DNA from 4 places in the Virgibacillus salexigens genome. Region 3 is predicted to be linked to each of the others. Evidence: riboswitches for the same ligand, from Rfam matches in the RefSeq annotation. Region 3 holds a riboswitch; each other region holds the start of a gene.
The links. A riboswitch is a leader RNA that binds a small molecule or an ion and turns the genes downstream of it on or off. The one in region 3 is predicted to bind S-adenosylmethionine.
Positions count from the first base shown of each region.

Region 1: linked by a shared signal. The riboswitch ahead of BN990_RS00450 (methionine ABC transporter ATP-binding protein) and the one ahead of BN990_RS02350 (PLP-dependent aspartate aminotransferase family protein) in region 3 are both predicted to bind S-adenosylmethionine.
Region 2: linked by a shared signal. The riboswitch ahead of BN990_RS17775 (sulfite exporter TauE/SafE family protein) and the one ahead of BN990_RS02350 (PLP-dependent aspartate aminotransferase family protein) in region 3 are both predicted to bind S-adenosylmethionine.
Region 4: linked by a shared signal. The riboswitch ahead of BN990_RS06895 (methionine ABC transporter ATP-binding protein) and the one ahead of BN990_RS02350 (PLP-dependent aspartate aminotransferase family protein) in region 3 are both predicted to bind S-adenosylmethionine.

Region 1 is NZ_CCDP010000001.1:89,160-92,328, reverse strand. It holds gene BN990_RS00455 (NAD(P)/FAD-dependent oxidoreductase) at 1-837, opposite strand, end outside; SAM riboswitch class I at 1,037-1,142, shown strand; SAM riboswitch class I at 1,281-1,384, shown strand; gene BN990_RS00450 (methionine ABC transporter ATP-binding protein) at 1,448-2,479, shown strand; gene BN990_RS00445 (methionine ABC transporter permease) at 2,469-3,119, shown strand; gene BN990_RS00440 (MetQ/NlpA family ABC transporter substrate-binding protein) at 3,140-3,169, shown strand, end outside.
Region 2 is NZ_CCDP010000002.1:984,085-987,253, forward strand. It holds gene BN990_RS17770 (DinB family protein) at 1-411, shown strand, start outside; gene BN990_RS17775 (sulfite exporter TauE/SafE family protein) at 450-1,337, opposite strand; SAM riboswitch class I at 1,452-1,558, opposite strand; gene BN990_RS22095 (hypothetical protein) at 1,854-2,006, opposite strand; gene BN990_RS17785 (hypothetical protein) at 2,506-2,961, opposite strand.
Region 3 is NZ_CCDP010000001.1:489,165-492,333, forward strand. It holds gene BN990_RS02350 (PLP-dependent aspartate aminotransferase family protein) at 1-1,198, opposite strand, end outside; SAM riboswitch class I at 1,291-1,412, opposite strand; gene rarD (EamA family transporter RarD) at 1,490-2,395, opposite strand; gene BN990_RS02360 (HNH endonuclease signature motif containing protein) at 2,652-3,169, shown strand, end outside.
Region 4 is NZ_CCDP010000001.1:1,525,079-1,528,247, reverse strand. It holds gene BN990_RS06900 (methionine ABC transporter permease) at 1-380, opposite strand, end outside; gene BN990_RS06895 (methionine ABC transporter ATP-binding protein) at 370-1,401, opposite strand; SAM riboswitch class I at 1,509-1,618, opposite strand; gene BN990_RS06890 (thioredoxin family protein) at 1,689-2,003, opposite strand; gene BN990_RS06885 (toprim domain-containing protein) at 2,027-2,383, opposite strand; gene gcvH (glycine cleavage system protein GcvH) at 2,571-2,954, opposite strand; gene BN990_RS06875 (arsenate reductase family protein) at 3,034-3,169, opposite strand, start outside.

The sequences.
Region 1 (3,169 bases), 400 kb from region 3:
TGCAGATTTAGATGTGCCTTTTACAAAGAAATCGTTTTCTATTTCAATATGAAGGGGGCTTTCTTTAATAAAGGTTAGTTCCCTTTCATAACCGTAATTAATAATTAGATCATCTGTTTCTAATCTTATTGACTCGTTGATTTCATGGTTATGAATACTTACCGCGTCAATTAGATTTCCTTCTTGATTTGCATGCAACTTCTCTATCGTTGAATTGAGATGAACATGGACGGATGAATTCATTAATTGCTGAATTTGGGCCTCATGACCTTTAAATTCATTTTTGCGATGTACAATATGTACTTGATTAGCAATAGGCTCAAATTCATTTGCCCAATCAATTGCAGAATTGCCTCCACCAGAAATAATAATGTTCTTTCCTTTAAAATGTTCAAGGCTTTGTACCGTATAGTGGAGATTGGTTACTTCAAATCGATCTGCTCCTTCAATATCGATTTTAATCGGATTTAAAATACCACCACCAACAGCGAGGATAACGGTTCTACTTACATATTGATTCCCAGAGTTAGACGTAAGGACAAATAACTGATCTTCATTCTTTTCGATTTTTGTGACTTTCTCATTTAGAACGATTTCTGGATCAAAAGTCACAGCTTGTTCCGCCATTTGATCAATTAATGTTGCTCCAGTTACTGGGGTTAATCCGCCAACATCCCAGATCATTTTTTCAGGATATACATGTACTTTACCACCTAGTTTCGGTTGATATTCTATGATGCGAGTGGATAAGTCCCGCATGCCGCTATAAAAAGATGCATATAATCCTGCTGGTCCGCCACCAACGATCGTTACATCTGTTATATCTGAATTTCGCATATAAGTACCTCCTCCATTTATGATAATGAGAATCATTATCACTAATTTTATTATACAGAAATTTTAGAGGAACGCAATAAACGATAGGTAAAATTACATAAAGGAAAGCGGAAAATTTTAAAATTTTTTCAAAATAGTGATTGACAGAATGAAAGAAGCGTAGTAATCTAATAATCATCATAATTATATTAACGAATACTTCTTATTCAGAGAGGTGGAGGGAATTGGCCCTAAGAAACCTCGGCAGCGGACTGTTAAAAGTACTGTGCCAAATCCAACAAGCTACTGTGCTTGGAAAATAAGAAGAGAGCGCCACATATGGAATCTCTTCTTGATTAAAAGGAGGGATTTTTCTTTTGTAAACACCTTTAAAACCGATTCATCAAGGATTGTATGATCGATCGTGAACACAAAATGTTTACATGTTCATAAAATTTTAATACTTCTTATCCAGAGAGGTGGAGGGACTGGCCCTAAGAAACCTCGGCAGCGGACGATTAAGTACTGTGCCAAATCCAGCAAGCGAATGATGCTTGAAAGATAAGAAGAGGGTAATGGATAGCCTCTTCTTTGATGAAGAGGCTTTTTTATTTAGAAGGGGAGTGACAGCATGATTACGTTTGATCAAGTAACAAAAATATATAACGGCAAAGAACAGCAAGTAAAAGCATTGGATCAGGTGAATTTACAAATTGAAAAGGGAGAAATATATGGTGTGATTGGTTTTAGTGGCGCAGGAAAAAGTTCTCTCATCCGCTGTGTAAACCTATTGGAGCGACCAACTTCTGGGAAAGTAATCGTAGATGGTCAGGACATACTCAACCTTTCAGCAAAGGAATTAAGGGAAGCAAAACGAAGCATTGGAATGATATTTCAACATTTCAATCTATTAAACTCGAAAACGGTGTATACCAATGTGGCTATGCCTTTATTATTAGCTAATATCCCAAAAAATGAAGTGAAAAAGCGAGTTGACGATTTATTGGCATTTGTAGGACTAGCGGATAAGGCAAATAGTTATCCTGATCAGTTATCAGGAGGGCAAAAACAGCGTGTTGGAATTGCACGTGCATTAGCCACAAAGCCAAAGGTGTTGTTATGTGATGAAGCAACGTCAGCACTCGATCCAGAAACAACCAAGTCGATATTGCAATTATTAAAGAAAGTAAATGAAGAATATAATTTAACGATTTTAATCATTACTCATGAAATGGGTGTAATTAGGGAAATTTGCGATAAAGTGGCCGTTTTGGATAGTGGAAAAGTGGTGGAAGCTGGTTCTGTATTTGACGTATTTTCCCAACCTCGAACAGAGATAGCCAAAAATTTTGTACGTTCCGTGATGCATGATGAGATACCGGAATCGGTTTATCAACTCGTAAAAGCACAAGACGAACGACATCAGATATACCGTATTGTATTCGTTGGATCTTCAGCAGGCGCTCCGTTACTATCGCAAATAGCTAAGCAGTATGCTGTCGAAGTGAATGTTTTATTTGGGAGTATTACGGAGTTACAAGGTATTCCTTTTGGCAATTTAATTGTCAAATTTGATGGAGACGAAAAGGAAATTAACCGAGTGATCATGCATATTCACCAACAAGATGTCACGATAAAGGAAGTGTTAGCAGATGTTAGTTGATAACCAACAAATTGTAGCAGCATTATGGGAGACAATCCTAATGGTTGGTATTTCTTTACTTTTCTCCTTTGTGATAGGACTTATATTAGGAATTCTATTAGTGGTAACAAGGAAAGGACATTTATGGGAGAATAAAGTGGTTTTTACGGTTTTGAACGCATTTATAAACATCTTTCGATCAATTCCATTCATTATACTTATGGTCGCTGTCATTCCGTTTACCAGATTAGTGGTTGGCACATCAATTGGTACTGCGGCAGCAATTGTCCCAATGATTTTGTATGCAGGTCCCTATATTGCTAGATTAATTGAAAACTCTCTATTGGAAGTTGACCCAGGAGTAATGGAAGCAGCTCAAGCAATGGGGGCAACACCGTGGCAAATTATTATTCGTTTCCTTATTCCAGAAGCGTTAAGTTCTTTATTATTAGGTATCACTATTGCAACCATTGGGCTAGTAGGCGCATCTGCGATGGCAGGAGCTGTTGGCGGTGGTGGTCTTGGTGATCTAGCAATCACCTATGGATACCAACGCTTTGATACAACGGTGATGCTGATTACAGTTGGTATTCTTGTCGTTATGGTTCAAGGACTGCAATCAACCGGTAATTTCATTTCTAAGAAAATAAGAAGAAGATAAGATAAAAAGGAGCGAACAGCATGAAAAAATTATTTGTGTTTTTAGCACTT
Region 2 (3,169 bases), on a different contig from region 3:
ACGGATGGCTGGTTTGTGTCCTTCCAAACTGCAGTGAAGGACCTGACAGAAGAAGATGCTTCCAAGATAAGCATGGATGAAACCAATAGTATTCGGGAGATTATCAATCATTTAATTTACTACAACGAGAAACATCTAAACCGCTTTAAACAAATGGAGGACAAGGATCATCCATTACAAACAATCAAGGAAACATTTCATAATAATGAAAATCATTCCTGGGATGCAGCGCTTTTAAAAATCGACAGCCTATACTCCGAATGGGAAAGCGTAGTGAAAGAATCGATACACCTCCATGACTGGGAAGAAACCATTGCGCATATAACCATGCATAACGCATACCATATTGGACAAATTGTTCACATTAGAAAACAGTTTCACTTATGGAATGATGGAAGAGGAATAAACTAAGATACCCGCCAAAACCTACTCGGTGGGTATCTTGGTTGCTATCCCGCATTTTGGAATTGATTGGCTGATTTGCTATTTCTTCGAACCACCGTAACAATCGAAATAATCCAACCGATAATCATTATTGCATAAATAATTGTAGTTATATTAGAAGCAACAGCTATCTCTGTTAATATCGTATTGGCATTTGTTAGAATAATAAAACCTCCTACTAATACGCCAAGGATAAAGGATGGGATTTTCCGAACAAGCCAAGCAGCAAGTGGTGCTGCAAATACGCCACCAATGACAAACGCTAACACCCAAATCCAATTAATCTGCTCCCATCCTAAAAACATTACAAAGCCTAACGTAGCAGAAATAGTAATACCAAATTCGCTTGTATCCACCGTACCAATTACCTTACGAGGCACTGCTCCTTTTCGGGAAAGGAGCACAGGGGTATTTATTGGCCCCCAGCCACCACCACCTACGGAATCAAAAAAACCCGCAATCATAGCAAGAGGATATAAAAAACGATGCTTCAATTGCCGATGCTTCCCATTCGATCCCGTATCTGTCTTTATTATTAAAAAACGGAAGAGGATATATATCCCTAAGAGAAGCAAGAAGCCAGAAATATAAGGCTTAATCAAATCTCCAGGTATACTACTTAAAAAAGCTGCCCCACAAAACGCACTTATCATTCCAGGAATCATCAAGCGAAATACAATTCCTTTATCGACATTGCCAAATTTATAATGGGAAATCCCCGATGCCGCTGTAGTAGCAATCTCCGCCATATGAATGGAAGCTGATGCGATTGCAGGGGCTACTCCATATGCTAGTAGTAAAGACGAGGATGTTAAACCGAATGCCATTCCTAACGATCCATCAATTAATTGGGCAAAAAAACCAACGAGTGAGAATATGATTAATTTTCTCAAGCTGCAACACACTCCTTTTAATTAAAGTATTCCGATCAATATAGTATGGTTTATAATTAAAAAAATTTTAAGCCCTTATCCTTCAAAGGACAAGGGCTTAGGTATGATCATTTACCCTCATCTTTCAGACAATTTGTCTGCTGGACTTAGCACCTTCATCTCTAACATGAGGTTGCTGCGGGATCAAAAGACCAGATTCCTCCCCCGACTCTTTATAAGGAAATAATTGTATATCATTTTAATTTAATAATCACTTTATAGGAGCTTCCCAGCTTTGTCAATAGCTTTTGCAGAATTTTTAAATAGGTTCGCATACATTGCTTACATCAGTGATAGCTATGAAGAAAGCTAGTTGACGTAAGGTATCGATATTAAAATCCCTCTTAAATCGCAACATGCATTATATAGAAACATCCCCTTCTATTCCCCTTCTTTCTTCAATAAAATGACCATTATATCGAAGAGATAATATAACACCTCTAAAAGCAACAAGTAGGCCGTAAAATAAAATTCCGATTACACTCGACCCGTCCCAACTCCCGGCTCACGAATTTCCCCCTTACAGGAAGCTAATCTGTCACTATAAAATTCCACATCATCAAATGAAAGACCAATGTATTTATCTATATCGCATACCCCTGAAGAAAGATTACTATAATAACTCAACATATTCATAGCCCCTTTATGCTGGTCGATGGACCAAGTTCTTATTCAGGATAAGTACCCGTTTGATGAATACTCCATTCATAAACTTACATCTTTAAGTTAGGGAGCAAATTAAAGGTGATAGGTATCAAAAAAGTTGTGAGTGATACTACTAAGCAAGTTATATTTATTATTCTGTGTTTCAGATCCTTTGCCTTGTAGATTTCTGTTGCAGAAAGTATTGTTCCAATTAACGAAAGAGTAGTAACTACTGATACAATTACCAGTAAGATAAAGGCTATACCTTTGGCAGGAATCATATTCCATAAAACTACAAACGATGTGATGCCAATCAATATTAATAAAGCAATCAACACTGAATATCTACTTGGGGTTCTCATTAATAACACCCTTTCTCCTTTGATAATCTTGATACACTTTATAATAAATGGCATTAGCCTTTCTTATGAATAATTGATTGATAGAATTATATGTAGGTAACTGTAAAATATCAAAGTGTTTATTATAAATTATTCATTCTGACGATTTCTCCTATATTAAATCCTAACCAACCCCCGATTAACGGGAAAGTATCAGAAGGAAAATCTAATTTTACTGAGTCAAAGTTGATCATAAACAAAAGCACCGTAAAAATAACGCTAATCATACTGATGATGACAGCCTCTGTCATTGTTTTTCGCTTCCAGCGCCTCTCTCCCCTGTGATCCCTGTCAAAAGCCTGGACAAGCCTGTTTGTCTTTGTACCAATCATCTTTCCTGTCTTAAGGGTATATAATGTATGCGCTGCCATAATCCAAAAAAACACGCAACAAAGAATTAAAAAAGCTAAAAACGTTCCACCTGTCTTTACATAATAAGCAAACAGAAGGAATAAAAACAGCATCCCAAAATTGTATTGGATTAACTGCTTCTTTTTTAAACGCTTAACTTCTTGTATATCCCATTCTGTTTCATCCATCTTATCCTCCCTTTCTATACTGACCCTGATTATCTCCAAGTCTCATAACGGCAATCGTGGATGCGACTATAAGACCGTTCATCCATCTGTTAAATTCAGAAGGGTAGCCACCCTCTTTTAATCAGTCATAAGAAAAGCATCTTCTAAATCCATGGAAAGCGCCGTTGACTCTAATAGGTGATGCATCTGTATTCCTGTTTTGTGCCTG
Region 3 (3,169 bases):
CTTCTGTGACACCACTATCCTTTAATTCTTCAGCAGTTAACTGTTGATGGGTAGTTGATGCAGGGTGGATTATTAATGATTTTGCATCCCCTACATTAGCTACATGAGACCACAATTCAATGGAATCAATCAGTTTTCTTCCAGCTTCCCGCCCACCTTTGATACCAAAGGTAATAATTGATCCGGCTCCCTCGCTAAAATATTTTTTCGTCAATCTATAGGAAGGGTGTTTTTCTAATCCCGGATAATTTACCCATTCAATGGAAGGGTGGTCTTCTAAAAAAGCTGCAATCTCTTTCGCATTCTTATTGTGCTGACTAATCCGCAAATGTAATGTTTCTAATCCTTGTAGCAATAAAAATGCGTTCTGCGGACTAATGCACGCCCCTATATCGCGTAGTAATTGCACTCTTAACTTGGTTGCGAATGCAGCGGGACCAACATCAACAAACTTAAGTCCATTGTAGCTTTCATCTGGTTCGATGAAACCAGGGAATTTTGAGTTATTCCAATTAAACCTCCCGCCATCAACAACTACACCACCAATTGCGGTTCCGTGACCTCCAATCCACTTCGTTGCAGAGTGAACTACAATATCTGCACCCCAAGCTAAGGGTTTAGCAATATATGGTGCAAACGTATTATCAATGATTAATGGAATATCATTTGCATGTGCAATTCCGGCCACTTCTTCTATATCAAACACCTGTAAGCTTGGATTGGTAATGATTTCTCCAAATACAGCCTTTGTCCTTTCTGTAATGGCAGCTTCAACTTCAGATTTATTTGTGCCATCAACAAATTTTACGGTTATGCCATATCGAGGAAGCGTATTTGCAAATAAGTTATAGGTCCCTCCATAAAGATTACTATCTGCTACAATTTCGTCACCTGCACTAGCAACATTAAGTATTGCAAAGGTAATGGCTGCCATCCCGGAAGCAGTGGCTACAGCTGCGACACCATCTTCAAGTGCTGCAATTCGCTGTTCGAATGCATCTACAGTGGGGTTTCCTATTCGTGTATAGATGTTACCAGGTTCTGTTAAACCAAACAGGTTTTGCGCATGTTCGGTATCTCGGAACACATAAGAAGTTGTTTGATAGATTGGTACTGCTCTAGAACCAGTGCTAGGGTCAGGCACCTGCCCGCCATGCAATAATATTGTTTCTGGATTTTGTTGATTAAATTTTACCATGTAATAATCCTCCTTGAAATTTGGGTCTGGAGGAAGAGGAAGAATGAAAAAGCCCTCTTCTTAAGAAGAGGGCTTGGGTTTATCCGTTCCTCCTCTTATCTTCCAGATCACAGATTTGATCTGTAGGATTTAGCACCGAAAGAGTAATCTTTTGAATCACTTCCAGGTTGCCGGGCTTCACAGGGCCTATTCCCTCCACCACTCTTGATAAGAGATGTTTTATTAGTAAATTACTGAATATTATATAAGCATTCGCTTCTACTTGTCAACTCGTTTTGAGAAATTTCTATCTTAGATTTTCGCATTTCTTCTAATCGGTCGTTGATAACTAGCCAACATAAAGTTGATTAAAGCAATCCAGATAAATAAGAAAGCAATCAGATGTGCGGAAGTAAATGTTTCATTATATAAAAATACACCTAAAAATAACATAAGCGTTGGTGCAATATACTGCAAAAAGCCAACCATTGCTAGGGATATTCGTTTCGCACCATTAGCAAAAAGTAATAAAGGTACAGCAGTCATAATTCCTGCACCCATTAATAATAGATTCGTAGTTGAAAGGAATGAAACAAATTGAAAAGTGTTATTCGGAAGTAACACCAAATATAAAACAGCAATTGGTACGATAAGCATTGTTTCTATCGTTAACCCAATCATGGGACCAATATCCACCTTTTTTTTGAGCAACCCATAGAGTCCAAAACTAACTGCAAGTAACAATGATACCCAAGGGAATACTCCATAGCTAAATGTTAAATAAATGACTCCTATAGCTGCTAGTATAATAGAGAGAACCTGACGTGAACTGAAAGATTCCTTTAACACAATAATACCAAGTAAAATACTAATAAGCGGATTAATATAATATCCTAAGCTAGCTTGAACAACATGATTGCTATTTACAGCCCAAATAAATGTAAGCCAATTAATGCTAATAACAATAGTCGCTAAAGATATTCCGAATAATTTCTTTTTATTGTGTAGCAATTGTTTCCACTCATGAATAAAGTCCGGCCATCGTCTCATAAATAAAACGATTAAAAACATAAAAATAAATGACCATAGAATGCGATGAGCCAACGTTTCTCCTGGAGATACATCGTCCAAGAGTTTCCAGTAAATCGGCAAGAACCCCCAGAGGATGTAGGCTCCAGCAGTATAAATCATCCCAGACTTATCCTGTTTTGTATTCATATGTTCCCTTCTTTCCAAGAATGTTATCTATATAGTAAGCAAGTTTAGAATTACTTATGGAAAAAAGCAATAACAATGCTCTCGCGAAGATTTTTACTGTAGCAATAGTTGGAAATATCTATTACTTCATTCTCACTACCATAGGAGCATTTATCTGTTACAAAATAACAAAAAATTACAAATTTCCTATTTATTTCTGAAAATTCAAGTGATAAGATAAATATATGCCGGCAAACAATATTGTAGGAGGTAAAAAATGAAACGAAAATTGTCTATTTCGATTTTCGCATTTGTACTGTTGCTTACTCCTTTGCATATTGAAAATGTATTAGCCGCTGAAGAGGTTGTCAAACCATCTAACGAATTGAATGGAAAAGTAACAGAAGCAATAAAAGATGTAACTGCAGAAGGAAAAGAAGGAAAAGTCGAAATTAATGGAATGACTGTTCATATTGATCAGGACTATATTCAGGTTGATAGGGATAAGAAATCTGTTACTCTTCATGAAGAGAAGCCGATAACGAATCAACGAATTCGTTTAGAAGGAGCAACTATCGCGCATGGTATCGTATTCATCCCTCCAGAGCGCCAAAATAACAGTTACCCAGGACAAGGTCATGTACAAACATTTTTAATGTTAACAGATACGGATGGGCCAATTGGTCCTTTGAGTATCGAAGGGGATATAGATGTTAATACTTCGAATAATAAAACAGGTTCTTTCACAGAGGATTTTGCCAATGTGGAGGCAGACTGGAACTACCTTGAAATGTT
Region 4 (3,169 bases), 1.0 Mb from region 3:
GCTTCTACAACCCCTTTATCAACTTCACGTAAAGCAATTTCCACTAGCCTTGCATAGAATGGCGCAGAACCAATAATTAATGCCGGCAAAGCAGCCTTTGGCCCACGTATGGTACCCATTAAAAACTCTGTAAATGGAAATAACAATAAAATTAATATGATAAATGGAATCGCGCGAAAGATATTAACAAACGATGCTGTTGTAACGTTCAGTACTTTATTTTGCCACATACCGCCATTTCTAGTAAGGAATAATAATAAACCTAATAATATTCCAAATACGAAAGTTCCAATTAAAGCAATAATTGTCATATAAAATGTTTCATATGTTGCCGTCGTTAAGTCTTCTAATTTAAGATTTGGAAATAATTCAGTCAGCATCACGGACAACCTCCAATTCTACCGAGGTTTGTTCACGAATAAACGTAATCGCTTGGGTGACATCATCCTGATTACCACCCATTTGGATGAACAATGTGCCATAAGCCCCTGCCTGAGTTTGTGTGATTTTCCCCTGCAATATACTCACATCTACCTGATATGTTTTAATAATTTGGCTGATCAAAGCATCGTTGGTTGTTTCCCCAACAAAATGAAGCCTAATAATTTTCCCTTGCTCGTTGTTTTTAATTAATTGGTTAATATCATTATCTTCCTCGTCAGATCCCATTACCTGCTTCACAAATTTTTTGGTAACCGACTGCTGTGGATGCAAGAATACATCTAAGACATTTCCTTGTTCAACCACTTTCCCATTTTCCATCACTGCCACTTGATTGCATATTTTGCGAATGACATGCATCTCATGGGTAATTAAAATGATCGTTAGACCTAATTGTCGGTTAATATCCACTAATAAATCCAAAATCGCATTTGTTGTTTCTGGATCTAAAGCCGAAGTTGCTTCATCACATAATAGAACAGATGGTTTATTAGCTAATGCACGCGCAATTCCAACACGTTGTTTTTGGCCGCCGCTTAATTGTGAAGGATAGGACTGTTCTTTTCCTGAAAGCCCAACTAAATCAATTAATGAATGTACACGCTCTAAACGTTCTTCTTTCGATACACCTGCTATTTCTAATGGAAATGCAATATTCTCTTCCACCGTACGTGACCATAACAGATTAAAATGCTGAAAAATCATACCAATATCTTGTCTAGCTATTCTAAGATCCTTTTTATTCAATGCTGTCACGACTTGATCGTTAATAACTACTCGTCCATTCGTTGGTTCCTCTAAGCGATTGAGTAATCGAACGAAAGTACTTTTACCAGCACCGCTATAACCGATAACACCAAAGATATCTCCTTGATCAATCGAAAGGGTCAAATTATCGACGGCTGTTGTGTCTGTCTTGTTTGATGTAAAAATCTTACTCAAACCCTCTATCGATATCACATGTCTTCCTCCTTCATTTCAAACTATCTATTATTGTACCCTATAAAATAAATAAAAACGCCTTTCTGTAAGAGAACAGAAAGACGTTTGAAATTCGTCATTTCGTCCTCTCATCTGTCAAAGCTATGCTTCGCAGGAATTAGCACCTTTCGAATAAACTTCGTCGAAGGTTGCCGCGGTTTCATAGGGCCAGTCCCTCCACCGCTCAAGATAAGAGTAAAGAATCTATTTATTTTCGATAAACTAAATGTTAGCATGCCGTTATACCCATGTCAATGACTTTTCACTTATTTGTTTGCAAACATTTCAGGTTTGTAAGTTAGTAAAAAGTTATAGATGTTCGGAATATCTTTGAAAGCATAAACCTTTTCTATAATTTCACCATCTCTTTTTATACATAAACAAGGCACACTCTCAATTTGATGTTCTTGCATAAACTCTGGATGGAGGGATGCATTCATTTCATAAAAAATGTCTTCTTGATGCACCGACTCTATTTTTGAAAGCATCGTCCTTGCAAGATTACATGTTCCACAAAAAGGGGTAAAAATATAAAGCAGATAGTTATCCTGTTTCAGCTGATCATTCGTAATTAATTGCAAAATATCACCTTACTATATGAAATTTAAATCAAAAAGATCGGATTAACAGCGATCCGTTTGCTCACTAATGTTTGAGCAAGTATATTTTCAGGTGTTGTAGCTACTTCTCGGTATTCACTACTAATATAAATATGGTTAGCATGTGGTAATTCTCTAGCCAATTGTTTGCGTAACTTTATTCCAGATTCATCTTCATCCACTAGGATATAAACGTCTTTATAATCAAGTGCATAATCTTCTAAAAGTTGATCAAAACGTTCTACACCTAAAGTTCCATTTGTACAAATGATGGTTAGGTCTTCAGAAATCACCTTTTTAATCTGTTTCTTATCTGTCAATCCTTCTACAATGATTATTTTTTCTAATTCATCCGTTATCATCACATAGCACTCCTCAGAAAATCAAGCGACAGGTTTTCATATATTATATGATGAAAAACTGTTATTTAGTGATTGTTTTCATAATAAATGTACAAGTTCTGCTCTGAATAGAATCATTTTCTTCATTGTAAAAACAAGGCTGATTGCAATTGAATTGCATATCAGCCATTACTGTAACTAAATTTAATTAATCCTCGCTTATTATTTCTCCATAACCATCAGCAGATAATAATTCGTCTAACTCTGATTTTTGGCTTGGTTCTACTACTACCATCCAAGCTTTTTCGTAAGGTGACTCATTTACATATTCCGGGTTGTCCTCCAATTCTTCATTCACTTCGACAACCTTGCCACTAATGGGAGCATATAATTCTGAAACGGTTTTAACAGACTCTACACTTCCAAAGGGTTCATTGATCTCTAATTCATCACCTGGTTCAGGGAGTTCAACAAAAACAATATCTCCTAGTTCATCTTGGGCAAAATCCGTAATACCAATACGTACATTGCCATCCTCTTTTTTTACCCATTCATGTTCTTTTGTGTAAAATAATTCCTTTGGTAAGCTCAAAACAATCCCCTCCAATATATCATTCCACTTTCACTATACAAGTTTCCATGACATTTATCCAGCATTTCTTTTTAAATTTTTATAGCCAGTGATCTTGAAACAATTCTTCTTTAAAACCAACCGTTACTTTAGAGCCATCTGTAACAATTGGACGTTTTATTAACATCCCATCCGATGCAAGAATTTCTGCTATTTGTTCATTTGTTGCTTCTTTA